Regions from separate parts of the Mesorhizobium sp. CO1-1-7 genome, predicted to be linked through region 1. Evidence: predicted binding sites of a transcription regulator. Region 1 holds the regulator's gene; each other region holds the start of a gene.
What was found. The regulator LexA, encoded in region 1, represses DNA repair genes until DNA is damaged. The targets are predictions, from matches to a motif close to TGTTCNNNNTGTGTTCNG.

Region 1 (9,640 bases):
CGACCTGCTTGGCGCCGACATTGTCCAGTCGCTGCGCCAAATAACAGGGCGCGATGTGCAGCTCGTCGGCCTCGGTGGCCGCCACCTGCAGGCGCTTGGGCTGGTTTCGCCGTTCGACGCCAGCGAGGTCGCGCTAATGGGGTTCAGCGCCGTCCTGCGTGACCTGCCGCGCCTGATGCGGCGGATCGGTCAGCTGGCGGGGCTGGTTGCGGATGCCAAGCCGGACTGCCTCGTCACCATCGACAGCCCCGATTTTTCGCTGCGCGTCGCCAAAAAGGTGCGCGCCGCCAACCCGACGATCCCGATCGTCCACTATGTCTGCCCGAGCGTCTGGGCATGGCGGCCGGGCAGGGCGGTGGCGATGAAGCCGTATGTCGATCACATCCTGTGCATCCTGCCGTTCGAAGTGAAGGAGCTCGATCGGCTGGGTGGCCCGCCCGGCACCTATGTCGGCCATCGCCTGACGCATGATCCCGGCGTGCTGTCGGCCGCCAGGGCGCAGGCCCAGCCGCGTGATCTTTCACCAGACCGCGTGAAGACGCTGCTTGTCCTGCCCGGCTCGCGGCGCGGCGAGGTGCGACGGCTGCTCGAGCCGTTCGGCGAGACCGTGTCGATGCTGCGGGCACGCGGGCATCGGCTTCGGCTGATGTTGCCGACGGTGCCGCATGTCGCGGACACCGTACGATCCGCGGTCACGCGCTGGGATGAAAAACCCGAGATTATCCTGGAGCCGGAGCGCAAATGGCAGGCCTTCGGCAAGGCCGACGCGGCGTTGATCGCGTCCGGCACCGTCTCCCTGGAACTGGCACTGTCCGGCGTGCCGATGATCTCTTGCTACCGGCTCGACCCTGTCGCACGCGCCGTGGCGCGGTATTTCGTTTCCGTCTGGTCGGCGCTGCTGCCCAACCTGATCTCGGATCGCGCACTGATCCCGGAGTTCTACGACGAATACGTCAGGCCGAACAATCTGGCACGCCAGCTGGAAGCGCTGTTGGCCGACAGTGGCATGCGCGCCTGGCAGAAAGACGGGTTCGCCGAGATTTCACGGCGCATGGCAACGGACAAACCGTCCGGTGAGATCGCGGCGCAGGTGGTGATGGGGTGTATCAAGAGAGTGAGTAGGCAGTAGTCAGTAGTGAGTGGTGAATAGTGAGTAGTGAGTTAGAAAACTCTCTAACCTGACTACTCACTAGTCACTAGTCACTAGTCACTAGTCACTACTCACTACTCACTCGTCTCAGCGCTTGGCGATCGGCACGTAGTCGCGCTCTGGCGCACCGGTATAGAGCTGGCGCGGACGGCCGATCTTCTGGCGTGGATCCTCGATCATTTCCTTCCACTGGGCGATCCAGCCGACCGTGCGGGCAACCGCGAACAGCACGGTGAACATGGTGGTGGGGAAGCCCAGCGCCTTCAGCGTGATGCCGGAATAGAAGTCGACGTTCGGGTAGAGTTTCTTCTCGATGAAATAGGGATCGGTCAGCGCGATCTTTTCCAGTTCCATCGCGATGTCGAGCAGCGGATCGTCCTTGATGCCGAGTTCGCCCAGAACCTCATGCGCCGTCTTCTGCATGATCTTTGCACGCGGATCGTAGTTCTTGTAGACGCGGTGGCCAAAGCCCATCAGGCGGAATGGATCGTTCTTGTCCTTGGCGCGAGCGATGAATTCCGGGATGTGATCGACATGGCCGATCTCGCCCAGCATGTTGAGCGCCGCTTCGTTGGCGCCGCCATGGGCAGGGCCCCACAGGCAAGCAATGCCGGCGGCGATGCAGGCGAACGGGTTGGCGCCCGAGGAGCCGGCGAGGCGAACGGTCGAGGTCGAAGCGTTCTGCTCATGATCGGCATGCAGGATGAAGATACGCTCCATGGCGCGCGCCAGCACCGGGTTGATCTTGTACTCCTCGCACGGCACGGCAAAGCACATGTGCAGGAAGTTTGCCGCGAAACCGAGATCGTTCTTCGGGTAAATAAAGGGCTGGCCGATGTGGTATTTGTAGGCCATGGCCGCGATCGTCGGCATTTTGGCGATCAGGCGCATGGAGGCAACCATGCGCTGGTACGGGTCGGAGATGTCGGTCGAGTCGTGATAGAAGGCCGACAGCGCGCCAACCACGCCGCACATCACCGCCATCGGGTGCGCGTCGCGGCGGAAGCCGGTGAAAAAGCGCGACATCTGCTCGTGCACCATTGTGTGGCGCGTTACGCGGTAGTCAAAATCGTCCTTCTGCGCCTTGGTCGGCAATTCGCCGTAGAGCAGGAGGTAGCAGACTTCGAGGAAGTCGCCATGTTCGGCCAACTGGTCGATCGGATAGCCCCGATGCAGGAGGATGCCGGCGTCGCCATCGATGAAGGTGATTTCCGACTCGCAGCTTGCCGTCGAGGTGAAGCCCGGGTCATAGGTGAAGGCGCCGGTGGTGCTGTAGAGCGAGGCGATGTCGATGACGTCAGGTCCGACCGAGCCGCTTCGCACCTTGAATTCGTGAGTCTTGCCGGCGAATTCCAGCGTCGCCGTGGCCTCTTGGCCGCCCACATCCAGTTTTTTCGCAGCTTCGGTCATTGCAAACTCCTTCTTGTTTCGTCATGCCGGCAAAGGCAAAATCCGCAGAGCGACACGTCGAAATCACCGCAATGCGCGTACTCGCCACCGCATTCTAGGAGGTGCGTGCCAGATTGGGCCAAGGCCTAATGTTGCACTGCGAAACCCGCCTTTCAATGCCAATCTTCTTGGGCCAGTTTGCTCCTAATCGATTTGATCCGCTATGCGCGCCAGGCTTTCCTCACGCCCCAGAACGGCAAGCACGTCGAATACGCCCGGTGACGTGCTCTTGCCGGTCAACGCAGCCCGCAACGGCTGGGCCACGGCGCCAAGCTTGTGGCCGCCAGCCGACGCAAAGTCGCGGATCGCGGCCTCGGCCGTGGCCGCCGTCCAGTCGCCTGACAGCGACTTCAAAGCTTCGTGAGCGCCACGCAGGATCTTGCGCGCGTCGTCATTGAGCAGGAGTGCCGCCTTGTCGTCGATCGGCAGCGGCCGCGCGGCAAACAGGAAGCCGGCACCGTCGACAAGCTCGACCAGCGTCTTGGCGCGCTCCTTCAGGCCCGGAAGTGCTGCCAGCAGCTGCGCCTTGTTCTTGTCGTCGAGGCGCGCCGCCATCGCCGGACCGCCCTCCAGATAGGGCAAGGTGGCGATGAAGATATCGAACAGCTCGGTGTCGGCCATACGTCGCATATGGGCGCCGTTGATCGCTTCCAGCTTGGCGAAGTCGAAGCGCGCCGCGCCCTTGTTGACGTCGCCAATGTCGAACCACGAGACCATGTCCTCGATCGACATGATCTCGTCGTCGCCATGGCTCCAGCCGAGCCGCGCAAGGTAATTGAGCAGCGCCTCCGGCAGATAGCCCATGGCGCGATAGGCTTCGACGCCGAGCGCGCCGTGGCGCTTCGACAGCTTGGCGCCGTCGGCGCCGTGGATCAGCGGGATATGCGACATCGACGGCACGTCCCAGCCCATGGCGTTGTAGATCACGGTCTGGCGGGCGGCGTTGGTCAGGTGATCGTCGCCACGGATGATGTGGGTGACGCCCATGTCGTGATCGTCGACGACGACGGCATGCATGTAGGTCGGGTTGCCGTCCGAACGCAGGATGATGAAGTCGTCGAGATCCTTGTTGGGGAAGCGCACGTCTCCCTGGACCCGGTCCTGCACCACCGTCTCGCCCTCGGTCGGTGCCTTGATGCGGATGGCGCCCTTGACGCCGGACGGCGCCTCCGAGGGGTCGCGGTCACGCCAATGGCCGTTATAGCGTGGCGGCAGGCCCTTGGCGCGTGCAGCCTCGCGCATTGCCTCCAGCTCGGCTGAAGTCTCGTAGCTGTAATAGGCCTTGCCCAGGCGCACCAGCTCCTCGGCCACCTCGCGATGGCGCGGCGCGCGCTCGAATTGGGAGACCGCGTCACCGTCCCACGAAAGGCCAAGCCAGGTCAGGCCATCGAGAATGGCCGATGTGGCCGCATCGGTCGAACGCTCGCGATCGGTGTCCTCGATGCGCAGCAGCATCGTGCCGCCGGTATGCTTTGCATAGAGCCAGTTGAAGAGCGCCGTGCGCGCGCCGCCGATGTGCAGATAGCCGGTCGGCGAGGGGGCAAAACGGGTGATGACCTTGTCGGGCATGGAACTCTCGGAAAACGTCTGAAGCTGGGTGCAGAGCGTGCGGACTTTCGCGCGTTGCGCGTTCATGTAGCATAGGACGTCGAGGGTGCAAGGGGCAGACCCGATGACTGGACGAGGCCGGGGCTCGGATCGGGGCGAGGATGCCGCTATCGGCGTCAGCGAGCGATCCCTGTTTGCGGCGCCTGCGACGATCCCACTGCCATCTCCGCTCGTGGCTGCACCCGAGACCAGGTCGCTGCAGGCAGGTGGGCAGGCGCCGGCGCCGGCTCCTGCCGCGGGCAGGATCGTGCGCGTGCGCCGGCAAATCGGCCTGGTATCCTTGCCTCGCCTGCGCCATGGCGTGACCCGGGCGGCGGAGCTCGAACTCGACCGAGGCATCGCGTTCCTGCTGGTGCCGGTCTGTCTGGCCGTTGGGGCGATCGCCTATTTCTCGCTGGCGTCCGAGCCCGACTTTGCAAAGCCCGCCGCGGTCGTGGTGCTGATGGCGGTCTGTGCCTTCGTCTCGCGTTCCTGGCCCAAAACCCATCTGTGTCTCATGGCAGTGCTGTTGTGCGCGCTGGGCCTGCTCGCGGCGAAGGTCGAAACATGGCGAGCCGGAACCCGGATGCTGGGTTCGGAAATCTCCACGCAACTGACCGGCCGCGTGGTCTCGATCGAGGAGATGGAGAGCGGCCGCATCCGGCTGACCATGGACGTGACTTCGACCGCCCGGCCGAAACTGCGCTATGCGCCGGAAAGGGTCCGGCTTTCCGCACGCAAGATACCGCCGGGAATGACCGCCGGCTCGCTCATCACAGGCTACGCCAAACTGTTGCCGCCGACCGGCCCGGTGCGGCCGGACAGCTACGACTTCTCTTTTGACAGCTATTTCGCCGGCATCGGCGGCAGCGGCTTCTTTCTCGGCAATCCAACGGTTGTTTCCGCCGACGACGGTGAGATGCCGCTATCGGCTCGCCTTTTTTCAGGCATCGAAAATGCCCGCGAAGCCATCGCCGACCACATCAGGGGCAGCGTCGGCGGCGCTGAAGGCGAGATCGCGGCGGCGCTGATCGTCGGCGTGCGCGCCGGCATACCCGATGAAATCAATGAAGCGATGCGGCGTACCGGCATCTATCACATCATCTCTATTTCGGGACTGCATATGGCGCTTGTGGCCGGCACCATCATGGGTCTGCTGCGTGGTGCCTTCGCGCTGTTTCCAGACTTTTCCGCGCGCCGGCCGGTGAAGAAATACGCGGCCGCCGCCGCACTGTTCTCGATCGCGGCCTATCTCATCATTTCCGGTGTCGTCGTTGCCGCCGAACGCAGCTTCATCATGCTGGCGGTGATGCTGATTGCCGTCTTCTTCGATCGCGCTGCGCTGACCATGCGCAATCTGGGGATCTCGGCGATCGCCGTCATCCTGGTCTCGCCTCACGAGGTCGTCGGCCCGAGCTTTCAGATGTCGTTCGCCGCGACCGCGGCCCTGGTTGGCGCTTATGCCGGCTGGGCCGATCACCGTGCGGGAAAGACGCGGCCACCGCCGCCAAAGCGATCGCTGCCCGGGTTCCTGACGCGAAAATTCCTGCTGGCGACAGGTGGACTGGCCATGACGTCCATTATCGCCGGCAGCGCCACGGCACTGTTTGCCATCTGGCATTTCCAGCGGGTATCGCCGCTCAGCCTGTTCGCCAATCTGGCCGTGATGCCTATCGTATCGGTCGTGATGTTCCTGGCCGTCGCCAGCGCGCTGTTGATGCCATTCGGATTGGATTGGCCGGCTCTCTACCTCATGGGCAAGGGCCTGACAGCAATGATCGCCGTGTCTGCGTGGATATCGGAGCGCTCTCCGGTCGATGGAGTCGGGCTGATTTCGCAGCAATCCGTGCTGCTGGTCACCGTCGCGCTGGTTATCGCGACGATGGCGACGACATGGCTGCGGCTCGCGGCGCTGCCATTCGCGCTCGCCGGCCTGTTGACTGTGTCGCACACACGCGCGCCCGATGTGCTGATCTCGGAAGATGCGCGGCTGGTCGCGCTGCCGATCGGCAATGGCGAACTGGCCGTCAACCGGGAACGTCCGAACGAATTCGCAACCGACAACTGGAAGCGCGCCCTGATCTCCGAAACAATCGTCAAACCGGAAATGTTCGACACGACAGACAGGCAATTCGATGTTGCCAGTCCCACCGACCTGCCGCCGGGATCGCCCTTCTACTGCCGCGAAGGCCTGTGCCTTGCCAGGCACCCTTCCGGCGCGATCATTGCCTATGTCGAGGACCGCAAGACCACCTGGAAAGCCTGCGCTTTCGCCGACCTGATCATCGTCAATGACGCAACCGCCTATGACGCCTGCCACAATCCACTGGTTCTCGTCGTCACCAAACGGCAGCTCGCCCGCAAGGGAACCGCTGCCGTCTTCTTCAATCCCCAGTCGGCCACGACCCGGGCCGCGATCGCATTCGCCGTCGACGGACCATACCGGCCCTGGCACGAACAGCGAAAATTCTCACGCGAGGCGAGGGGGCTGCCGCCGTACAAAAAACCCGACAAGCCCGATGACAAGCCGGTTCAGTAGCGCCTGATCAACCCGACCAGCTTGCCTTGTACCTTGACCCTGTCCGGCCCGAAAATGCGCGTTTCGTAGGCTGGATTGGCGGCCTCGAGCGCGATCGAAGCGCCTTTGCGGCGGAACCGCTTCAGTGTCGCTTCCTCTTCGTCGACCAGTGCCACGATAATTTCGCCCGGGCTTGCCGTGTCGGCATTGCGGATAATGACCGTGTCTCCATCGAAGATACCAGCCTCGATCATCGAGTCGCCCTTGACCTCCAACGCATAGTGCTCGCCGCCCATGATCATGTCCGGCGGCACCGAGATCGAATGCGTCTGATGCTGGATGGCATCGATCGGCACACCGGCGGCGATACGGCCCATGACCGGGATGGACACGGCTGAAACCGCGTCGTCGTCGTTGCCGGCCGCGGGCAGGCGCGAAGGCGCAGCGGCCGGCCTGATCTGGCGTCCGAGACTGCCTTGGCCAAGGCTGCCTTGGATGACGCTTGGCGAGAACTTCTTTGCCGCATTGAGGCCCGGCGCGATCGAGTCCGGCAGCCGCAGCACTTCCAGCGCGCGCGCCCGATTGGGTAGCCGGCGAATGAAGCCGCGCTCCTCCAGGGCCGTGATCAGGCGATGGATCCCCGACTTGGAGGCAAGATCGAGTGCTTCCTTCATCTCGTCGAAGGAAGGCGGTATCCCGCTTTCCTTGAGCCGTTCGTGGATGAACATCAGCAGTTCATGTTGCTTGCGTGTCAGCATGGCGGCCCCCAAGACATTGAACGAAAGGTTGAACCAGAATCGAAAAAACAAACCCAGAACAAACACTATCTGTTCCAGTTGTGTTCTGCAACCGTTTAAAGTTTAATGAATTTGTTAAGGGGTCTGAAGTTTTTTGCCCGCGACGGCGGGCGGCAACCAGTCCTTTCCGCCGTCGGCAGGCGCATTGAAATCGTTTTGGTTAATGGCCTGTGGCCCATCCGCCGACGAGGCTTTGGCATCAGTTAGTTGGAAGGCTTCTCCTCGGAGGGACGTATAATTCGCGGAGCCATTATTCGCGGAACGAAACGAAACCAAAATGCCAACGATTGGTAGCTTCGGGCGGCCATGGATCGGGGCGTTCGGCGCACTCCGGCCAGCGCGTTCGAATAGGCGTCGCGGAAGCGCTGAAGTTATCCCGAACCCGCCTTCAAGCTGCCGGCGCGAGCGGCGTATCTGGTAGCGCCGCTGTCTTCGCTGTGGACATAGACGTGCAGTGTGTAGCCGATATGCGCCGTCATCAGCGCCTTGGCCCGCTCGACGTCACGGTCGAGCGCCGCTTCCATGATCGCGGTATGGTGTTCGATCGCAATCGCTTCGCGTAGCGCTTCGATTGCCTCTTCATAGCCATCCTTGAGGCCGGCCGCGGCCCGCAGTGTCGGCGCCAGACCAAGAAAGCGATGATGCCGGCGCAGCTGATCCGAGATCGTCGAGCGGAACCGCAACAGCCAGTCGCATGTGGCGGCGCTCAGCAGCGCCGCATGGAAAGCCTCGTGGTTCTCGTCCCATCTGTCGACGGCCGCGTCCGAGGGATCGTCGACCGCCGTCTTGCAACGCGAGAGCCGGTAGTGGGCGGTGACCACGGCATCCTCCCACTCCCTGCCGCCTTTTTCCATCGATTCGAGGAACAGGGGTATCTCGACCACCATCCTGGCGCGTGCCAGATCCTCCAGCTCGGCCCGCGACACCGGAGCCACGGCAAAACCACGATTGCTGATCGCGGTGACCAGGCGTTCGGCCTCGAGCCGCGACAGGGCTTCGCGCAACGGTGTCCAGCCGACGCCATAGGTGCCGCGCAGCGCACTCAGTTTGAGCGGGGCGCCCGGCATGAGGCGCGTGGTCAGGATGTCGCGCCGCAACAGCTGATAGGCGGCTTCCGTTTTTGTGGAACTTGTTTCATCCAGCATCGTGATCAATCCGTCGTCTGGCGAAAGTATATATGATACCGGGTCCTAGCAACAATTATATATAATGTTTGACACAGACCGGCGGACTGACCATGATCGCCGTAGTAGCCGCGTTTCCGAGCGGCCCTGATCAAATCTGGGAGGAAATGATGTTGAAGTCGAAATCCGCTTGGTTGTCGGGTTTGGCCCTGGCGGGCGCATTGATGGTCGGCGCCGGCAGTGCCGCGGCCGATCAGATCCGTATCGGCATTGCCAATTTCGGCGAGCATCCGCAATTGAACGCCGCCATAGCCGGCTTCAAGAAGGCGCTGACGGACAATGGCTTCGTCGAGGGCAAGGACGTCGTCTACACGGAGAGCCACACCAATTTCGATGCATCGCTGGTGCCGCAGATGATCGCCAAGCTGCAGGCCGAGCAACCCAAGCTGATCTACACCATCACCACGCCGGTCTCACAGATCGCCAAGAAAGCGCTCGCCGGTTCCGGCATTCCGATCGTTTTTGCCGCGGTCACCGATCCGGTGGCGGCCAAGCTGGTGCCGTCATGGGACGCCGGAGACGAAGGCATGACCGGCGCCAGCGATCTGCAGGACGTCGCCGCGGTGATGGCCTTCACCAAGAAGCTGCTGCCGAACGCCAAGCGCTTCGGCGTGCCTTATAATCCCGGTGAGGCCAATGACGTTGCCTTGGTCGAAAAGCTCAAGGCGGCGGCACCGGCCGCGGGCTTCGAGGTGGTGGAGGTCGGCATCGACAACGTCAATGACATCCAGCAACGCATTGCTTCGCTCGCCGGCAAGGCCGACGTGATCTACGGCCCGGCCTCGAACCTGATCCAGCCGGCGATCGCCGCTGTCTCCGCGGCCGCCCGCCAGGCCGGTATCCCGGTCGTCAACTCCGATGACAGTGCGGTCCGTAACGGCACCGTGCCGGCGAGCTTCGCGGTCAATTACACGCAGGTCGGCGTCAACGCCGGCAACATCGCCGCCGAGATCCT
Region 2 (9,640 bases), on a different contig from region 1:
CGGCCTGGCGCCCTTGGTGGGCAATGACTGCGTCGTGCCCCGGGATACCGACGTCGCCAACGCGCTCGGCGCCGTCGTCGGCCAGGTCAGGGTTTCGGCGGAGGCCCGCGTCAGCCAACCCAAGGAAGGCCTGTTCCGGCTTGCCTCGGGTGAGATGGTGCGCGATTTCCTCGACGAGGCGGCGGCGATCGCGGCCGCCGAGGCCGATGTGCGCGCCATTGTCGCCCAGCGGGCTCTTGATGCCGGCACCGACAGCGCCGAGATCGATGTGGCGACGGAGTTCCGGGTCTCGACTGTCGAAGCGCAGCGCATGTTCATCGAAGCGCATATCGTGGCGGTGGCCTCGGGCAGGCCGAGGATCGCGGTTTGAGGAAGAAGAGCCATCTCCGCCCTCCTCGGGGAGATTGGCCAACCGCCCAAAATGCCCCACCTACACCCTAAGCTGAATTGACCCTGCACCCCTGACATGCCAAACGCCCGCAAAGCCTTTCATCTGGAGTAGCCTGATGACCGATCGCATCGAGATCGCCGGATTGCGCATTGCCCGCGAGCTGCATGACTTCGTCGTCGACCAAGCTTTGCCCGGCCTCGACATCGAAGCGGCGCGTTTCTGGGACGGGTTCTCGGTCATCGTCCATGATCTGGCGCCCAAGAACCGGGCGCTGCTGGCAAAACGCGATGCCATGCAGGAAAAGCTCGATGGCTGGTATCGCGACAATGGCGCGCCCATCAACATGAACGCTTACAAGGCGTTCCTGAAGGAGATCGGTTATCTCGTGCCGGAAGGGCCGGCCTTCAGCGTCTCGACCGACAATGTCGACCCGGAAATCGCGGTCGTGGCCGGACCGCAGCTGGTGGTGCCGGTGATGAACGCGCGCTATGCGCTCAACGCCGCCAATGCACGCTGGGGCTCGCTCTATGACGCGCTCTATGGCACGGACGCCATCCCCGAAACGGATGGCGCTGAGAAGGGCAAGGGCTTCAACCCGGCGCGCGGCGCCAAGGTCATCGCCTGGGCCAAGGACTTTCTCGACCAGTCGGTGCCGCTCACCTCTGGCAAATGGGCAGGGGTCAACGGCCTGTCGATTGCCAACGCCGCCCTGAAGCTCAGCGCCGGCGCCGGCTCGACGACGCTGGCCGATCCCAGGCAATTCATCGGCTATCGCGGCGACGCCGCCAATCCGCAAGCCGTGCTCCTGGTGAAAAACGGGCTGCATGTCGAGATCGTCATCGACCGCGACAATCAGATCGGCCGCACCGATCCGGCTGGCATTGCCGACGTCATCCTGGAATCGGCGCTGACCACCATCCAGGACTGCGAGGATTCGGTCGCGGCCGTGGATGCCGAGGACAAGGTCGTCGTCTACCGCAATTGGCTCGGCCTGATGAAGGGCGACCTCACCGAAGAAATCAGCAAGGGCGGCAAGAGTTTCGTCCGCAAGCTCAACCCCGACCGCGCCTACATCGCCCCTGCCGGCGGCACGGTGACCGTGCCTGGCCGCTCGTTGATGCTGGTGCGCAATGTCGGCCACCTGATGACCAATCCGGCCATCCTGGACCGCGACGGCAACGAGGTGCCGGAAGGCATCATGGACGCGGCGATGACGGCCCTGATCGCGCTGCACGATGTCGGGCCGAAGGGACGGCGGATGAACTCTCGCGCCGGCTCGATGTATGTCGTGAAACCCAAGATGCATGGCCCGGAGGAAGTCGCCTTCGCCGTCGAGATGTTCGATCGTGTCGAAGCCCTGCTCGGCATGGCCCGGAACACCATCAAGATGGGCATCATGGACGAGGAGCGGCGCACCACAATCAACCTCAAGGAAGCGATCCGCGCCGCGAGGGAGCGCGTGGTGTTCATCAACACCGGCTTCCTCGACCGCACCGGCGACGAGATCCACACCTCGATGGAAGCCGGCCCGATGATCCGCAAGGGTGACATGAAGCAGGCCGCCTGGATTTCCGCCTATGAGGCCTGGAACGTCGACACGGGCTTGGAATGCGGGCTCGCCGGCCACGCCCAGATCGGCAAGGGCATGTGGGCGATGCCCGACTTGATGGCCGCGATGCTGGCCGAGAAGATCGCCCACCCCAAGGCCGGCGCCAACACCGCCTGGGTGCCATCGCCAACGGCGGCGACGCTGCACGCCACGCACTATCACAAGGTCGATGTCCATGCGGTCCAGGCGGCGCTGAAGAGCCGGCCCAAGGCCAAGCTCGACGACATATTGTCCGTGCCGGTGGCCGTGCGGCCGAACTGGACGCCCGACGAGATCCAGCGCGAACTCGACAACAATGCCCAAGGCATTCTGGGCTATGTCGTGCGCTGGATCCACCAGGGCGTCGGCTGCTCCAAGGTTCCCGACATCAACGATGTCGGCCTGATGGAAGACCGCGCCACGCTGCGCATCTCCTCGCAGCACATTGCCAACTGGCTGCGCCACAAGGTCTGCTCGGAAATCCAGGTGATGGATTCCTTGCGGCGCATGGCGGCAATTGTCGATCTGCAGAATGTCGGCGACCCGCTCTACCGGCCGATGGCCGCCGACTTCGAAAAGTCGATCGCCTTCCACGCCGCCTGCGACCTGGTGTTCAAGGGAACAAGCCAGCCCAACGGCTACACCGAGCCTGTGCTGCACAAGCGCAGGCTGGAGCTGAAGGCCCATCAAGGGTAGAACGGTGTCGCGTTGAAAGGGTTTGGAGCGACTGGATGTCGTCGGTTCGCGTCGGCGAAGACGGCGGCGTCAGCCCAGCGGCAATGTCGTGCCGAAGGCGGCAGGCTCTTATGGCTCGATACGGTTCCTTTGCTTTTTTCGGTTAGTGCTGGCTGGAAGGCTCGGGAGCATTGGCATGGCCACGATGGCGATCGAAAAGAAACTGTTGAATTCCGTCCATGACCGGGCGGTTTTCCAGCGCCGCGTGCGCATCCTGTCCGACCGGCTGGCCGACGAACTGGGCCCGGCCGGCACCGTTCTCGATCTCGGCTGCGGCGACGGCTCCATTGCCAAGGCGATCATGGAAAAAAAGCCGGGACTGACGTTTCGCGGCATCGACGTGCTGATCAGGCCGCAAACCCATATCCCGGTAGAACTGTTCGATGGCAGCACCATTCCCGCCGCGAATGGCTCCTATGACTGGGTGACGATTGTCGATGTGCTGCATCATGCCGACCACCCGGGCCATCTCGTGCGCGAGGCGGCCCGCGTGGCGCGCAAGGGCGTTGTCATCAAGGATCACCTGCGCGAAGGCTTCGCGGCCTACCAGACGCTTCGTTTCATGGATTGGGTGGGCAACAAGGGGCACAATGTGCGCCTGCCTTACAACTATCTCTCCAAGGCCGAGTGGGACGCCATTTTTGCCGCCGCGGGTATCACACCCCGCACCTGGCGTGAGAAGCTGTCGCTCTATCCGTTCCCGGCCAGCGTGTTTTTCGACCGTCGCCTGCATTTCATCGGGACCTTGCGATAGCTAACCGGAGCTGCGCGGAACGCGGCTACGCCGCCTGCGCCATACGCTCCGAACTCATGCGATAGGAAATCGCTTCGGCCAGATGGATGCGGCCGACACATTCGCTGGCGTCGAGGTCGGCGAGCGTGCGCGCCACTTTGAGCACCCGGTGGTAGGCCCGCGCCGAAAAGGCGAGTTTTTCGCTGGCATCCTTGAGCAGCGACAGGCCTGCGGCGTCCGGCATGGCGATCGTCTCGATGACGGCAGGAGAACAATGCGCGTTGGTGGTGGCGCTGTTGACGCCGAGCCGCTCGAAACGCTCGCGCTGGATGGTGCGGGCACGCGCCACGCGCGACGCCACGTCGGCGCTCTTTTCCGCTCGATCCGGCCGGATCAGGTCGCTGGCCGAGACCGCCGGCACTTCGATCCTGAGATCGATGCGGTCGAGCAGCGGACCTGAAATGCGCGCCTGGTAATCGGTGCGGCAACGATCGCCGCGCAGGCAGCGATAACCCGGTTCGCCGGCCATGCCGCAGCGGCACGGGTTCATCGCCGCCACCAGCTGGATGCGGGCCGGATAGGTGACGCGATGGTTGGCCCGTGCGATCATGCAGTCGCCGGTTTCAAGCGGCTGGCGCAGCGCATCGAGCGTCTGCGGCGTGAATTCGGGGAACTCGTCGAGGAACAGCACGCCGTGATGAGCGAGCGACACCTCGCCCGGCCGCGCGCGCAGGCCGCCGCCCACCATCGCCGCCATCGAGGCCGAATGGTGCGGGGCGCGGAACGGCCGCCGGTCGGTCAGCTTGCCTTCGCCGAGTTCGCCAGCCACCGAGGCGATCATCGAGACTTCGAGCAGTTCCTTCGGCGCCAGTGGCGGCAGGATCGACGGCAGGCGCTGCGCCAGCATCGATTTGCCTGAGCCTGGCGGACCGATCATCAGCAGATTGTGTCCGCCGGCGGCCGCCACTTCCAGCGCCCGCTTCGCCGTCTCCTGGCCCTTGATGTCGGCAAGGTCGGGCAGGTCGCGCGCCGCCGCGCGGATGCCGGCCTCCGGGCGCGACAGCACCTGTGTGCCGCGGAAATGATTGGCGATCGCAATCAGGCTGCGGGGCGCGAGAATGTCGAATTCCCGCCCCGCCCAGGCCGCTTCCGGCCCGCAAGCGAAGGGACAGATCAGCCCTTTGCCTTCGGCATTGGCGCCGATCGCCGCCGGCAAGGCACCGGCAACGGCGGTGATCGTACCGTCGAGCGACAGCTCGCCCAGCACGACATAGCCAGCCAGCATGTCGCCCGGAATGGCGCCAAGGGCTGCCATCAAGCCGAGCGCGATCGGCAGATCGTAGTGGCTGCCTTCCTTCGGCAGATCGGCGGGCGCCAGATTGACGGTCACCTTCTTCGACGGCATCGACAGGCCCGACGCATGCAATGCCGCCTGCACCCGCTCGCGGCTTTCCGCCACCGCCTTGTCTGGCAGGCCGACGATATGCATGTTGACCTTGCCGGGCGCGATCATCACCTGCACGTCGACCGGCACCGCCTCGATGCCCTGGAAAGCGACCGTACGAACCCGCGCCACCATTGTCTGCCCCCGATGCCGGCTCGCCCTTGCCCCTTAACGGCCGCGACCGACGTCAACGCAAGACAACCACAGATTTCAGCCCAGGGCAAGAACATTACAGGAACAAGTGAGGTGAGCGCATGGAGCGACTACTGGCTGGTGCATTCCGAAAGCCGCCGCAACACGCCTAAGATCAAGCTGTTCCGAGATTGGGTCCCAGACGGCTGACGTCAGGGAGAGCGCGAACAGCGCCGGCTCTGAGGCGCCACTCTTGATCAAATCGGGAACATTGGCGCAACCGGTAGCCGCACAGGTTGCGCGCCGGTTGTGCCCGGCTGCAAAAGCGGAACATGGTTAACACAAACTGAAAACAAATTATGTCCGCTTCCCCTCCACCACGTCCCAGAACAGGCTGGCGATGTCGGCGCCGCCGAAGCGCTTGACCTCGCGCACGCCGGTCGGCGAGGTGACGTTGATCTCGGTCATGTAGTCGCCGATGACGTCGATGCCGACCAGGATGAAGCCGCGCTCTTTCAGCGACGGCCCGATGCGGGCACAGATTTCGCGCTCGCGTGTCGTCAACTCGGTCTTCTCGGCGCGGCCGCCGACATGCATGTTGGAGCGGGAGTCGTGCTCGGCCGGCACCCGGTTGATGGCGCCGACCGGCTCGCCGTCGATCAGAATGATGCGTTTGTCGCCCTTGCGCACATCCTTCAGGTAACGCTGCACGATATAGGGCTCGCGAAACATCTGGCCGAACATTTCGAGCAGCGAGGCGAGATTGCGGTCGGCTTCAAGCATGTGGAAGATGCCGGCGCCGCCATTGCCGTAGAGCGGCTTGACGATGATGTCGCCGAATTCCTTGCGGAAGGCGGCGACTTCGAGCGGATCCTTGGTGATCAGCGTGTCCGGCATCAGGTCCGGGAACTCGGTGACGAAAATCTTTTCCGGGCTGTTGCGCACCCAGGCCGGGTCGTTGACGACCAGCGTCTTTGGATGGATGCGCTCGAGGATGTGGGTCGTGGTGATGTAGTTCATGTCGAAGGGCGGGTCCTGGCGCAGCAGGACGACGTCCATTTCGGACAAGTCGGTGCGCACCTTTTCGCCCAGCGAATAGTGGCTGCCCTTTTCGTCGCGCACCGTCATCTCCTCGACGCGGGCAAACACCTTGCCGTCGCGCATCGACAGCCGGTCGGGCGTGTAGTGGAACAGCTGGTGACCGCGCCGCTGCGCCTCCAGCGACAGGGCGAACGAGGTGTCGCCGGCGATCGACACGGTGGAGACATGGTCCATCTGGACGGCGATTTTCAACTTCATGGCAGGTCCCCAGCATAGTCGACGCAAGCGATATAAGCGTCGCGGCGCGTTCTGCCAATCGCGACGTTTTGAACATTGGGATCAGCAAGGCGCGTCTGCCGGTTGCAGACAAGACGAGGACTGACATCATCGCTTTCTTAAGCCTTGCCGTGCGACGGTAAGCTTCGAATGCAGCCGGCCGACCTGACGCAGCGCCGGGCACCCGATGGAACGACGATCATGAACGCGCTCACTGCCGTCCGCGCAGCCTCGACCCAGCAGCTCGAACTCACCATCCTGATGCCATGCCTCAACGAGGCCGAGACGCTCGCCGTCTGCATCGGCAAGGCCAAGGCCTTTCTCGACCAATCCGGCATAGCGGGCGAGGTGCTGATCGCAGACAATGGCAGCACCGACGGCTCGCGGGAGATCGCAGCGCAAGGCGGTGCTCGTGTCGTCCCGGTCGCGCAGAAGGGCTATGGCGCGGCGCTTCTGGGCGGCATCGCCGCCGCCAGGGGCCGCTTCATCATCATGGGCGACGCCGATGACAGCTATGATTTCGGTGCACTGGAGGCTTTCGTGACCCGGCTGCGCGGCGGCGCCGACCTGGTCATGGGCAACCGCTTCCAGGGCGGCATAGAGGCTGGCGCCATGCCGCCTCTGCATCGCTATCTCGGCAATCCGGTGCTGAGCTTCGTCGGCCGCCTGTTCTTCCGCATCAAGACCGGCGACTTCCACTGCGGCCTGCGCGGCTTCAACGCCGACAGCATCAGGAAGCTCGATCTGCAGACCACCGGGATGGAATTCGCCAGCGAAATGGTGGTGCGCAGCGCGCTTGCCGGGCTGCGCATCGAGGAAGTGCCGACCACGCTCAAGCCCGACGGCCGCAGCAGGCCGCCGCATCTCAGGACCTGGCGCGACGGCTGGCGGCATCTCAAATTCCTGCTGGTCTACAATCCGCGCTGGATGTTCTTCATTCCAGGGGCGGTGCTTTCCGGCCTCGGCACGCTGTTCGCGGCGCTGCTGGTGTTCGGCCCCTTGCGGGTGGTCGACAATCTTTCGCTCGATCTCAACACCTTCGTCGCCGCCTGTTTCATGATCGTCACCGGCATCCAGCTCATCACCTTCGGTGCCATTTCGCGATACTATGCCGAAATCACCGGCATCCTGCCGCCAAGCCGCGGGTCGGACTGGCTGACCAGGACCATCAGCACCGACCGTCTCGCCGCCAATGCCGGCATCTGCTTTGCCGCCGGCTTCCTGTTCTTCCTCTATGCCGTGGCGCGCTGGGCCCATCTCGGCTTCGGTCCGCTGAACGATTCCGAAATTCCGCGCATCGTCGTGCTGGGCTTGAGCCTGATCGTCATTTCGTTCCAGGTCTTCTTTTCGGCATTCCTGCTCGGTGTCCTGGAGATCCCTGTCAAGCGGCTGAAGGCCGGGCTGTCGCGGGAAGCGACGGCACGCGATCAGCAATGACCGACGTGCTGCCGGCGCTTGTCCAGGCGCGCCCGTTCCGCTTCATGGTGGTGGGCATCGGTGCGGCGGGATCGTTTTTCGCGCTCTCGTGGCTGCTGGTTTCGCTGGGCGTTCCGCCGTTCGCCGGCAGTGCCGTCGCTTATGCGACGGCGTTCGTCGTTGCCTATCGGGCGCAGCGGGGCTGGACGTTCGGTGCGGAACACGATCACAAGGTCGCGTTCCCGCGCTATCTTGCCCTGCAAGCCGGATGCGCCGCTTTTGCCGGCCTCGTCTCGCAGGTGGCGGTGACGCGTTTCGGCCTGTCGCCCGTCGCGATGTCGGCGCTGACGACGGTCGTGACAAGCACCATCAGTTATCTGGTTTCGAGGCTTTGGGTGTTTCCGGCGCGCGGCCACGGCTATCCCGGCAAAATGACCGCTGGACATGCCGCGATGCCTTCCAAGGTCACCGCCCGTCCCTCCTGGCGGGCGGACATGCTGGCGGCGCTGCTCGCGGCCCTGGTGCCGCTCACGGTCTTTGCCGTGACCGGATTTCCGCAACTGGCCAACCCGGCGGGCGACAATGACAGCCTGCTGCAACTGGTCGAGGTCCGCGATCTTCTGGCCGGCCAGGGCTGGTTCGACCTGCACCAGTACAGGATGGGACTGGACGGCGGCTTCGTCATGCATTGGTCGCGGCTGCTCGACGCGCCACTGGCCCTTGGCGTCCTTGCCGTATCGGCCCTGACGGGCAACGTCGCCCTGGCTGAACAGGTCGTGCAGGTGGCCTGGCCTGCCCTGCTGTTCTGGCTGGCGGTCTTCTTCATTATCCGCGCCGCGCGCGCTTTCGCCGGCGGCCACGCTGTCCTGCCCGCCGCCGTCGTCGGTGGCGCCGCGCTCTATTACCTCGGCATTTTCTCCCCAGGTTCGCTGGATCATCACAATGTGCAGCTGATGCTGATCCTGGCGAGCCTTGCCTTGCTGCTCGAGGCTCCCTTGCTGCGGCCGGCCGCCTTGCTTTCGGGCATCTGCGCCACGCTGAGCGTGGCCATCGGCATGGAAAGCGCTCCCTACGCCGGAACCCTTGGCGCCGCTGTCGCGCTGCTGTTCCTTGGCAATGGCGCTCGGGAAAGGCTGACCGCGAGGGACTTTGGCCTCAGCGTCGCCGCTGTTTCGGCTCTCGTCTTCGTCGCCACCGTCCCGGCATCCGCATGGACCCAGGCACAGTGCGACACATTTTCGATTGTGCAGTTCGCCGTCGCCGGACTTGCCGGCGCGGGGCTGGCGATCATCGCTTCATGGAAGGCCACCAGTGCCACCGTCGCCGGCCGCCTGGCCTCGCTCGGCCTGCTTGGGCTAGCCATTGCGGCTGTCGTGGTATTCCTGTTCCCGCAATGCCTGGCCTCGCCGTATGCCAACATCGATCCGCGCCTGAAGGAGATGTGGCTCAGCCATATCGACGAGGCGCAGCCGATTTTCCAGATCGTCACCGATGATCCGGCCAGGGCGGTGGCACGGTTTGCCACGCCGTTGGTGGCCATCATCCTGATGGCGCTCCGCGTCGGCCATGGCTGGCGTCGGCAGGACAGCCTTGTCGGCTCGCTGCTGGTTATGGCGTTCCTGGTCAGCGCCTGGGAAGTTCGCGGCTCGACCTTCTCCATCGCCTTCGCGGTGATCCCGCTTGCGGCATGGATCGCCTGCTGGCGGCAGCGTGCGCAAACCAGTCCGTCCAACAGCGCCGCACTCAGGATGGCCGCAGCCTGGCTGATCTCGGTAAATGCAATCTGGGCAGGCGCTGCCGGGGCGGCGTCGAGTGCTTTCCAAACCGACGCGGCTGCCACCGGTGCCAAGGCCGCAGACACGGCTTGCCTCGGCAAGGCATCGT
Region 3 (9,640 bases), 220 kb from region 1:
CGAAAGCAGTTGTCCGATAGTGCGCCGCACCGGATGCGCGCGCGGCGCGAAGCTCGGCGCTTCGAGCCTGGCATAGGCGCGCATCTCGCCAAGCGTCTGGGTATCGGCGACAAGCTTCCGGTGCAGGCCGATCAGCGTTGCCCGGTCGCCGCCTGAAAACGCACCGCCGGCATAGGTGGCGAGGTCGAGAATGCAGCGTTTCAGCCGCGAGACGATGGCGTCGCTGGCCAGTTTTGGCAGGATCAGCCGGCTGGTGAGGCCGGCGCAGACGATGCCGAGCACGATCTCGGCACAACGCGCGACCGCGAGGTCTACGACCAGATGCGGTTGTCCGAAAGCGGGCAGGCCGATGATCATTGCGGTGTAGCCTGCAAGAGCCGCGCCATAGGCTTCGGGATTGCGCAGCAGCGACGAGACGAAGGTGCAAATGCCAATCCAGACAGCAAGCACCGTCACCAGAATCCACGGGCCGGTGCCGAATGCCGTGGTGATGCCGATTGCCGCGACACCGCCGGCCAGCGTGCCGAGCAGGCGGTAGAAGCCTTTCGCCAGCACCATGCCGGCAACCGGCTGGGCGACGATGAACACCGTCATCATCGCCCATTGCGGATGGTCGAGCTTCAGCGCGTAAGCGGCCAGCAATGCGATCATGCCGGCCGAAACGGTGCGCAGCGCGAAAATCCAGTCCGAGCGTGTCGGTTGCGTCAGCCCGGCCAGGCTCGTCTCGAAATAGGTTTTCAGCCGCGCCCAGGTCACATGCTGGTCTCCATGTCAGGAACGCAAGCTAAACGCGCCAGCGGCTAGATATCCAGCACTTCCGTCTCGGCGAATTCGGCGCGTTCCTGGATGAAGCGGAAGCGGGCTTCGGGTTTGGTGCCCATCAGCTCGTCGACCCTGTCCTTGGTGGCGGAATCGATTTCGTTCACATCGACCCTGAGCAAGGTGCGCTTCCTTGGATCCATGGTGGTTTCCTTGAGCTGCGCGGCCATCATTTCGCCCAGGCCCTTGAAGCGGCCAAGCTCGACCTTGCCGCGCCCGGTGAATTCGGTGCGCAGAAGCTCGTCCTTGTGGGCGTCGTCGCGGGCATAGGCGACCTTGCCGCCTTGCCTGATCGAGTAAAGCGGCGGCACCGCCAGATAGAGATGGCCGCCGCGCACCAGCGCCGGCATCTCCTGGTAGAAGAAGGTGATCAGCAGCGAAGCGATGTGTGCGCCGTCGACGTCGGCGTCGGTCATGATGATGACGCGGTCGTAGCGCAAATCCTCGTCACGGTATTTTGACCGCGTGCCGCAGCCGAGCGCCTGGATCAGGTCCGATATCTGCTGGTTGGCGGCCAGCTTGTCATTGCCGGCGCTGGCGACGTTGAGGATTTTTCCGCGCAGCGGCAAGACGGCCTGGCTGGCACGATCGCGCGCCTGCTTGGCCGAGCCGCCGGCGGAATCGCCTTCGACGATGAAGAGTTCGGCACCCGCCGCCGCGTTCTGCGTGCAGTCGGCGAGCTTGCCCGGCAAGCGCAGCTTGCGCACCGCGCTCTTGCGCGACACTTCCTTTTCCTGGCGGCGGCGCACCCGTTCGTCGGCGCGCGCGATCACCCAGTCGAGCAGCTTCGAGGCTTCCTGCGGATTGTCGGCCAGCCAATGGTCGAATGGGTCGCGGATCGCGGTCTCGACGATGCGTATCGCTTCGATCGTCGCCAGCCTGTCCTTGGTCTGGCCGACGAATTCCGGCTCGCGGATGAACACCGACAGCATGCCGGCGGCCGAAATCATGACGTCTTCCGAGGTGACGATCGAGGCGCGCTTGTTGCCGACGAGGTCGGCATAGGCGCGCAGACCGCGCGTCAGCACGTTTCGGAAGCCGGCTTCGTGGGTGCCGCCTTCACCGGTCGGGATGGTGTTGCAGTAGGAATTGATGAAGCCGTCGCCACCGAACCAGGTGACCGCCCATTCGAGCGAGCCATGGCCGCCTTGCTTGTCGCTCTTGCCGGCGAAGATTTCGCGCGTCACCTGGAAATCGTCGCCGAGCGACGCCTTCAGATAATCCTTGAGGCCGCCTGGGAAATGGAATTCCGCCTTGGCCGGTGTCTGATCCTTTTCCTTGATGAGGGAGGGATCGCAGGTCCAGCGGATCTCGACGCCGCCAAACAGGTACGCCTTCGAACGCGTCATGCGGTAGAGACGCGCCGGCTCGAAGGCCGCGCCCTTGCCGAAAATCTGCTCGTCGGGATGGAAGCGGATTTTTGTGCCGCGCCGGTTGTGGACTTCGCCGAGCTGCTCCAGTCCGGTCACCGGGACGCCGCGCGAAAAGCGCTGGCGATAGAGCTGGCGCCCACGTGCCACCTCGACCTCAAGATGATCCGACAGGGCGTTGACGACGGAGACGCCAACGCCGTGCAGGCCGCCTGATGTCTCGTAGACCTTGGAGTCGAACTTGCCGCCCGAATGCAGCGTCGTCATGATGACTTCGAGCGCCGGCTTCTTGAATTTTGGGTGCATGTCGACCGGAATGCCGCGGCCATTGTCGGTGACCGTGAGATGGCCGTCGGCGGAGAGTTCGACATCGATGAAGGTGGCGTGGCCGGCAACCGCTTCGTCCATCGAATTGTCGATGACCTCGGCGAACAGATGGTGCATCGCCTTGTCGTCGGTGCCGCCAATATACATGCCTGGCCGGCGGCGCACCGGCTCAAGGCCCTCAAGCACCTCGATGTCGGCGGCGCTGTAGCCCTCGGTGCCATCCTTGGTTGCGGCTGGACGCCTGGCGGCCGCCTGTACCAGCGGATCCGCCGGGCGCGCCGGCGTGCGAACCGGCTGCGGCTGTTTTTCCAGATTGCCGAAAAGATCGTTGTTGTCGTCCATGCCTGCCATAGAGTCCAAGCTGCGAATCACCCGTCGATACTGCCACGCTTTTCAGCGCCAAGCGACGGAGGTTCCTGTTACGTTCGGGGATTTAACTGCTCTTACCCTAAAACCATTCGATAACCAAGCGGGCGGAAATAGGTCAAATGCCGCCGCGCAATATTCCTGATTCTTTAACAATGCCGCCTAGCGTGAGCCCAACATAACAAGAAACGGCGGGCATCAGGGGTTTTCGGCGTGAGGGGCAAGGCCATAACGATGATCGGCATCGCCGCCGTTTTCGGCGCGATCTCGATCTTTGCCGCGGATTTCTGGGTCAAGAGCCAAGCGAAGGCCGATGCCCAGGAGAAAACGGCCTCGATCGCCGCTCCGGCCGCGCCCAGGATCGAGTTCAAGACCATCGTGGTGGCGAACGCGCCGTTGCGCTACGGCATGGAGCTCGACCGCGCCAAGCTCAGCGAAATCCCGTGGCCGCAGGATTCCCTTCCGCAGGGCGCCTTTGCCACCATCGATGGATTGCTCGGCGAAGGCGGCCGGGTCGCGCTGTCGCCGATCGAGATCAACGAGCCGGTGCTGCTCGCCAAGCTGTCGGGACCGAACGGCCGCGCGACGCTGTCCAACATGCTGACGCCCGGAATGCGGGCGGTCACCATCCGCACCGACGAGATCGCCGGCGTCGGTGGCTTCGTGACGCCGGGCGACCGGGTCGATGTCGTGCTGACGCGCGATGCCGGCGAAATCCAGGAAGTCGCCAAGAACGCGCAAGGGGCTGCCGGTTCGACCATCACCTCGGAGATCGTCGTTGCCGACGCCAAGGTGCTCAGCGTCGGGCAGGGCGCCGACGAGCGCCAGACGACGCCGCAGGTGGCCAATTCCGTGACCCTCGAGGTGACGAGCGACGGCGCACAGAAAGTGGCGCTTGCCCGCACCGTCGGAACGCTGTCGCTGTCGCTTCGCTCCGCCAGCGAAGGCGGCGATGGCAAGAACGGCGTCACCACCATCTCTTCCTTCGGCGGATCCGTCGCTTCCAAGACGCAGGCCGTGGCCGGCTCCTTGTTCGATGCCATAGCGAAGGAGCCGGAGAAGCCGAAATTCAAGACGATCATCGTGACGCGCGGCACGCAGGCCGAGGAATATCAGGTTCCAACGCGGGACCAGAAGTAAAGACCGGTGGGGACCGGGCGGGACGGGACAATGTTGATGCGTACCCTATATCGAATGACGGCTCGGTCGCGCTTGGTGCGCGCCCTGGCGATGGCGTTTACCCTGGCTGCGAGCGGCGTGCTTGCCTTGCCCGGAGCGGCGAAGGCGGACAACGACATCGTTTATGTCTCGTCGACCAAGAATGCGTCGATCAAGGTTGCCAAGGGCAAGCCCAAGACGATCATGACGAGCGCGGCCTTCTACCAGATCGTCATCGGTGATCCGGAGATCGCCAACGTCAACCCGCTGACCGACAAATCCTTCTATGTGCTGGGCAACAATCTCGGCACCACCGGCATTGCGCTGTTCGACCAGAACAAGCAGCTCGTCGGCACCGTGGACATCGAGGTGACGCTCGACACCGACCAATTGGCGAACACTATCCGTGCCAGTGTGCCGGACGCCAAGATCAAGGTCGGCTCGGCCAACGGCCGTGTCGTGCTGTCGGGTGAGGCGGATGACGCGGTTGCAGCGGATAAGGCAAGCAAGATCGCCAGCCGCTTTTCCGGCAATGAGGAAGTGATCAACTCGGTCAATATCTCTTCGTCGCAGCAGGTTCAGCTCAATGTCCGGTTCGTCGAGATCAACCGCCAGGCAGGGCAGGACCTGGGCGCGAAATACAGCGCCAATTTCGCCTACGGCTTCGGCGGTCGCGACATTTCACTGGATCCGGGCACGGTCCCAGCGGCGGGGACCGGCGAGATCATCGGCCGACTGCTGTCGAACGGCGTCTCGATCGACATTGCCATCAAGGCGCTGGAAGAGCGCGGCCTTGCCCGTCGGCTGGCTGAGCCGAACCTGATCGCGCGTTCAGGGGAGACAGCGAGCTTCCTGGCCGGCGGCGAATTTCCGATCCCGGTTTCGGAGGACAACGGCAAGATTTCGGTCAGCTACAAGAAATATGGCGTTAGCCTGGATTTCAAGCCGACCGTACTCAAGGACGGGTTGGTCAGCCTCGACATCGCGCCGGAAGTCTCCTCGATCGATGCGTCGGCGTCCTACAATATCGGCAACATTTCCGTGCCCGGCTTCATCGTGCGCCGCGCCAAGACCTCGGTCGACCTGAAGAACGGCCAGAGCTTCATGATCGCCGGGCTTTTGCAGTCCCAGAACGACATTACCACGTCTCGCATTCCCGGCCTTGGCAAGATGCCGGTGCTTGGAGCGCTGTTTTCGTCGAAATCCTATCAGCGGCGCGAGACCGACCTGGTCATCATCGTCACGCCCTATCTGGTCAAGCCGGTCGATCCGTCGAAGAAAATGGCTGAGCCGACCGATGGCACGGAGCCAGCCAGCAATGTCGACTATTTCCTCAACAACACCGAGGAGGTGAAGGCGCCGGATACGGGCCGCGCGCTGGCGCTGGCCGACGGCAGTGCCGCACGGGCCGCTCCTGCCACCAAAGTCGGTCATTTCCTCGACCTGCCGAAGGACTGAGCCATGCGTCTGATCCTGAGATCGTGCATCGGCCTGCTTCTTGCCGGCCTGGCAAGCGGCTGCACCAGCGACGACTACGTGCGCAGCGAGGGGGTGACGTCCGGCGCCGGCGAGGCGCAGGCCGCCAACACCGTCATGCAGATGGTCGACCCGTGGAAGTACGGCGTCCAGAACACGAGACTTCTCGTGCCTGCCAAGCGTGGCAGTGCCGGACCCGTCACGCCCGATCAGGCGGCCGGTGCCAAGGCAGCGCAAACGACCACCGACAACTGATCCAGACGGCGATCGACCTCACAGGCGGCGAGAATGGCAAACAGCACCAAGAAAATCCTGCTCGTATCGACAGACCGGACCTTCGCGCAGGACACGAAGACGGCCTTCGCCGCCTCCGAGATCATCCAGCTCATGACGGTGGAGAAGAACGTCACCGAGCTGCGCGGCGAGGTCCAGGAGGCCGAGTTCGGCGTTGTCATCGTCGACATGGATGCAGCGAAACTCGAGGAGATCGAGTCCCTGCAGCGCGTCATGCGCCGGCTCGAGGGCAAGGCACCGGTGGTCGTGGCCACCCAGGAGTTCAACGCCGCGGCCGTGCGCATCCTGGTGCAGCTCAAGGTCGCCGATTTCCTGGTCAAGCCGATCACCACCGCAGACCTCGTGCGTTCGGTCGTGCGGGCTCTGCAGGGACCCGGGCGCGAGGAAAACACCGAGTCGCAGATCTATACCTTCATGCCCGCCGCCGGCGGCGTCGGCACCACGACACTGGCACTGCAGACCGCGTTCCAGCTGCATCATTCGGTGACGCGCGGCGCCTCGACCTGCGTGGTCGACCTCAATTTCCAGCAAGGTGCCTGCGCCGAATATCTCGATCTCGAGCCGCGTTTCGACATCACCGAAATCGAGAACCAGCCTGAGCGCCTCGACCGGCAACTGCTCGATGTGATGCTGTCCAAGCACGCCAGCGGACTGTGTGTGCTGGCGGCGCCGACGCATCCGGCCGAAATGCGCTCATTCAAGACCGATGTCGTGGTGCGCATGCTGGACCTCGTTTCGGCCTATTTCGACAATGTCGTCATCGACATGCCGCGCACCTGGTTTCCGTGGACGGAAACGGTACTGCTCGGTTCCAACAAGCTTTACATCGTTGCCGAAATGACGGTGCCGTGCCTGCGCCATACGCAGCGGCTGATCCAGGCCGTCTACGAGACCGCCGGCAAGGAAGTGAAGCCGAACGTGATCGTCAACCGTTTCGAGCAGAAGATGTTCGACAACGGCATCAAGCAGGCGGACGTCCAGGAAATCCTTGGCGAGCATTTTGTCGGCGGGATCGCCAACAACTACCGGCTGGTGCGCGAGGCGGTCGACCGCGGCGTGCCGCTGCACGAGATCGATCCCAATGCCAATGTCGTCAACGACCTGAAGAAGATCATCCTTCCGGAAGAGGCGGTGGCAACCGCGGGCAAGTCGAAGTCGCTGTTCGGCTTCGGCAGGGGCCTCTTGAAAAGGAAAGCTGGATGACCAGCCGTTTTTCCACCCTGCAGAATCGTGACGCGCGTCCGCGCCCGGCTGAATCGACGCCGGTCGCGCATCATGCAGTCGTCATCCCGACCAGCCGGAAGGCTTTGCCGGCGAAGGCGGAGGCGGCGCCGGCAAAGAATGCCAACAAGGTGCTCGATGCCCGCGTGCGCATCCACCGGATGCTGCTCGAGGAGATCAATCTCGTCGCGCTGGAGCGCTTGCCCAAGGAGGAGATGCGCCGGCAAGTGCATGATTTCGTATCGGAAAAGACCCGCCAGGAGCGGATGGCGATCAACACCGCCGAACTCGACGCGCTGGTTGACGACATCGTCGACGAGATGGTCGGCCTCGGCCCGCTCGAGCCGCTGCTCAAGGATCCCGATATCAACGATATCCTGATCAACGGCCATCAGAACTGCTTCGTCGAAAAGAAGGGCAAGCTGCAGCAGGTCCATATCCCGTTCAAGGACGAGGCGCATCTGCTCAGAATCGTCAACAAGATCGTGGCCGCCGTCGGCCGCCGCGTCGATGAATCGCAACCGATGGTCGACGCTCGCATGCTGGACGGCTCGCGGTTCAACGCAGCCATCCGCCCGGTGGCCGTCGACGGCCCGCTGGTGTCGATCCGCAAGTTCTCCAAGAACAAGCTTGGCCTGCACAGGCTGGTCGAATTCGGCGCCATCACACAGAACATGGCCGAAGTGCTGGCCGCGGCCGTCCACGCCCGCAAGACGACGATCATTTCGGGCGGCACCGGCACAGGCAAGACGACGATGCTCAACGCGCTGTCGGCGTTCATTCCGGAAGACGAGCGGCTGATCACCATCGAGGACGCGGCGGAACTTCAATTGCAGCAGCCGCATGTCGCACGCATGGAGACGCGTCCCGCCAACATCGAAGGCCATGGCGAGCTCAAACAGCGCGACCTAGTCAAGAACGCGCTGCGCATGCGTCCCGACCGCGTCATCCTCGGCGAGTGCCGCGGCGAGGAAGCCTTCGACATGCTGCAGGCCATGAACACCGGCCACGAAGGCTCGATGGCGACCATCCACGCCAATACGCCGCGCGACTGCATTTCGCGCCTCGAGCAGATGCTGGGCATGACCGGCATGCCGATGACGGTGCAGTCGATCCGCAGCCAGATCGCCAGCGCCATCGACATCATCGTCCAGCTGACCCGACTTTCCGACGGCAAGCGCAAGGTGACGAGCGTCGCCGAGGTGACCGGCATGGAAGGCGATGTCATCCAGATGCAGGAGATCTTCCGCTTCGTGCGCACCGGCATGGAGGCCGATGGCAAGATCCTTGGCTACTACGAGGCGACCGGCATTCGGCCGCGTTTCCTGGAAGACCTGCGCGCCATGGGCATCGACTTTCCCGGACGTTATTTCGAACCCGGCCGGCCGCAGGAGTAGCCGGCGTGTTCGACGGGTTCAGCGCGATATACGTCGTCTATGCCGGAGCCGCACTGACCGGCATCATGGTGGCCGAGGCGATCTACCTGCTCTATGCCGGACGCAGCGACAAGCGCACCGCAATCAACCGGCGCATGAAACTGCAGGAAAACAAGATCAGCCAGGAGCAGGTGCTGATCCAGCTGCGCAAGGAGCGCGGTCTCGACGCGGGAACGTCGCTGTTTTCTCCCGACCGGTTCCGTGCCCTGCGCACGCAGTCGGGCATGGTGATGCCGCTTTCGAAATTCCTGACGATCACCTGCGGTGTGGCGACGGCCGTTGCCCTGGCCGCGATCTGGCGCGGGCTGCCGCTGCTGATGGGGCTCATCCTGTTCGTCGTGCTGGTGCCGTTGCTGCCGGTCATGGCGATGCGCTTCATGCGCAAGCGCCGGCTGAAGCGTTTCGGCATGCAACTGCCGGAAGCGCTGGAGCTGATCACGCGCGGCCTCAAGGCCGGTCATCCGGTGCCGGTGGCCATCGCCATGGTGTCGCGCGAGATGCCCGATCCGATCGGCACGGAATTCGGCGTCATTGCCGACGAAGTCACTTATGGTTCCGACCTGGTCACGGCGCTGAATGCACTGTTCGACCGGGTCGGCCACGAGGATCTGCCGCTGTTCATCACCGCCGTGTCGATCCAGACCAGTTCGGGCGGCAATCTGCGCGAGATCCTCGATGGGTTGTCGACGACGATCCGCGAACGCGGCAAGCTGCGACGCAAGGTGCGCGCCATTTCGACGGAAGGCCGCCTCTCGGCCTACATTTTGACGGCCGTACCGGCGCTGCTGTTCACCGCCATCATGGCCATGATGCCGGGATATTACAGCGACGTCTGGGGCGTGCCGAAGACATGGTACATGATCGGCGGCTCGGTCAGCTGGCTGATGCTGGGCAATCTGATCATGTTCAAAATGTCGAATTTCAAGTTCTGACATGCAAAGCGTCATTGAATTCCTCGCTTCCCTCGCGCCGACCTCGCTGATGCCGGTGGCCGTCCTCCTGCTTGCCGCGGGAGCGGCCGCTGTCGCCTGGCCGATGGTGGTGGCGAAGGGCGACCGCAACGACGTCAAGCGCCGGCTCAAGGTCGACCAGGGTCCGGTGGCCGCCAGACCCGAACCTGTGCAGAAGAAGAATAGCGGCGTCGTGCGCGAGCAAGCGGTGAAGAGGGCGCAG

Region 2: the regulator LexA is predicted to act here: its motif matches at 5,114-5,131, upstream of LB516_RS27365 (YifB family Mg chelatase-like AAA ATPase).
Region 3: the regulator LexA is predicted to act here: its motif matches at 2,928-2,945, upstream of parE (DNA topoisomerase IV subunit B).

The regions. Positions count from the first base shown of each region.
Region 1 covers NZ_JAIUHA010000003.1:34,735-44,374, reverse strand. The annotation lists gene lpxB (lipid-A-disaccharide synthase) at 1-1,129, shown strand, start outside; gene gltA (citrate synthase) at 1,238-2,560, opposite strand; gene gltX (glutamate--tRNA ligase) at 2,744-4,168, opposite strand; gene LB516_RS06790 (ComEC/Rec2 family competence protein) at 4,272-6,725, shown strand; gene lexA (transcriptional repressor LexA) at 6,719-7,462, opposite strand; gene LB516_RS06780 (GntR family transcriptional regulator) at 7,873-8,646, opposite strand; gene LB516_RS06775 (ABC transporter substrate-binding protein) at 8,796-9,640, shown strand, end outside.
Region 2 covers NZ_JAIUHA010000015.1:41,903-51,542, forward strand. The annotation lists gene LB516_RS27350 (hydantoinase/oxoprolinase family protein) at 1-370, shown strand, start outside; gene LB516_RS27355 (malate synthase G) at 507-2,675, shown strand; gene LB516_RS27360 (class I SAM-dependent methyltransferase) at 2,851-3,468, shown strand; gene LB516_RS27365 (YifB family Mg chelatase-like AAA ATPase) at 3,494-5,026, opposite strand; gene gshB (glutathione synthase) at 5,381-6,322, opposite strand; gene LB516_RS27375 (glycosyltransferase family 2 protein) at 6,542-7,777, shown strand; gene LB516_RS27380 (GtrA family protein) at 7,774-9,640, shown strand, end outside.
Region 3 covers NZ_JAIUHA010000003.1:255,616-265,255, reverse strand. The annotation lists gene LB516_RS07855 (FUSC family protein) at 1-756, opposite strand, end outside; gene parE (DNA topoisomerase IV subunit B) at 801-2,858, opposite strand; gene cpaB (Flp pilus assembly protein CpaB) at 3,096-4,022, shown strand; gene LB516_RS07840 (type II and III secretion system protein family protein) at 4,053-5,498, shown strand; gene LB516_RS07835 (hypothetical protein) at 5,502-5,771, shown strand; gene LB516_RS07830 (CpaE family protein) at 5,805-7,013, shown strand; gene LB516_RS07825 (CpaF family protein) at 7,010-8,428, shown strand; gene LB516_RS07820 (type II secretion system F family protein) at 8,434-9,399, shown strand; gene LB516_RS07815 (type II secretion system F family protein) at 9,401-9,640, shown strand, end outside.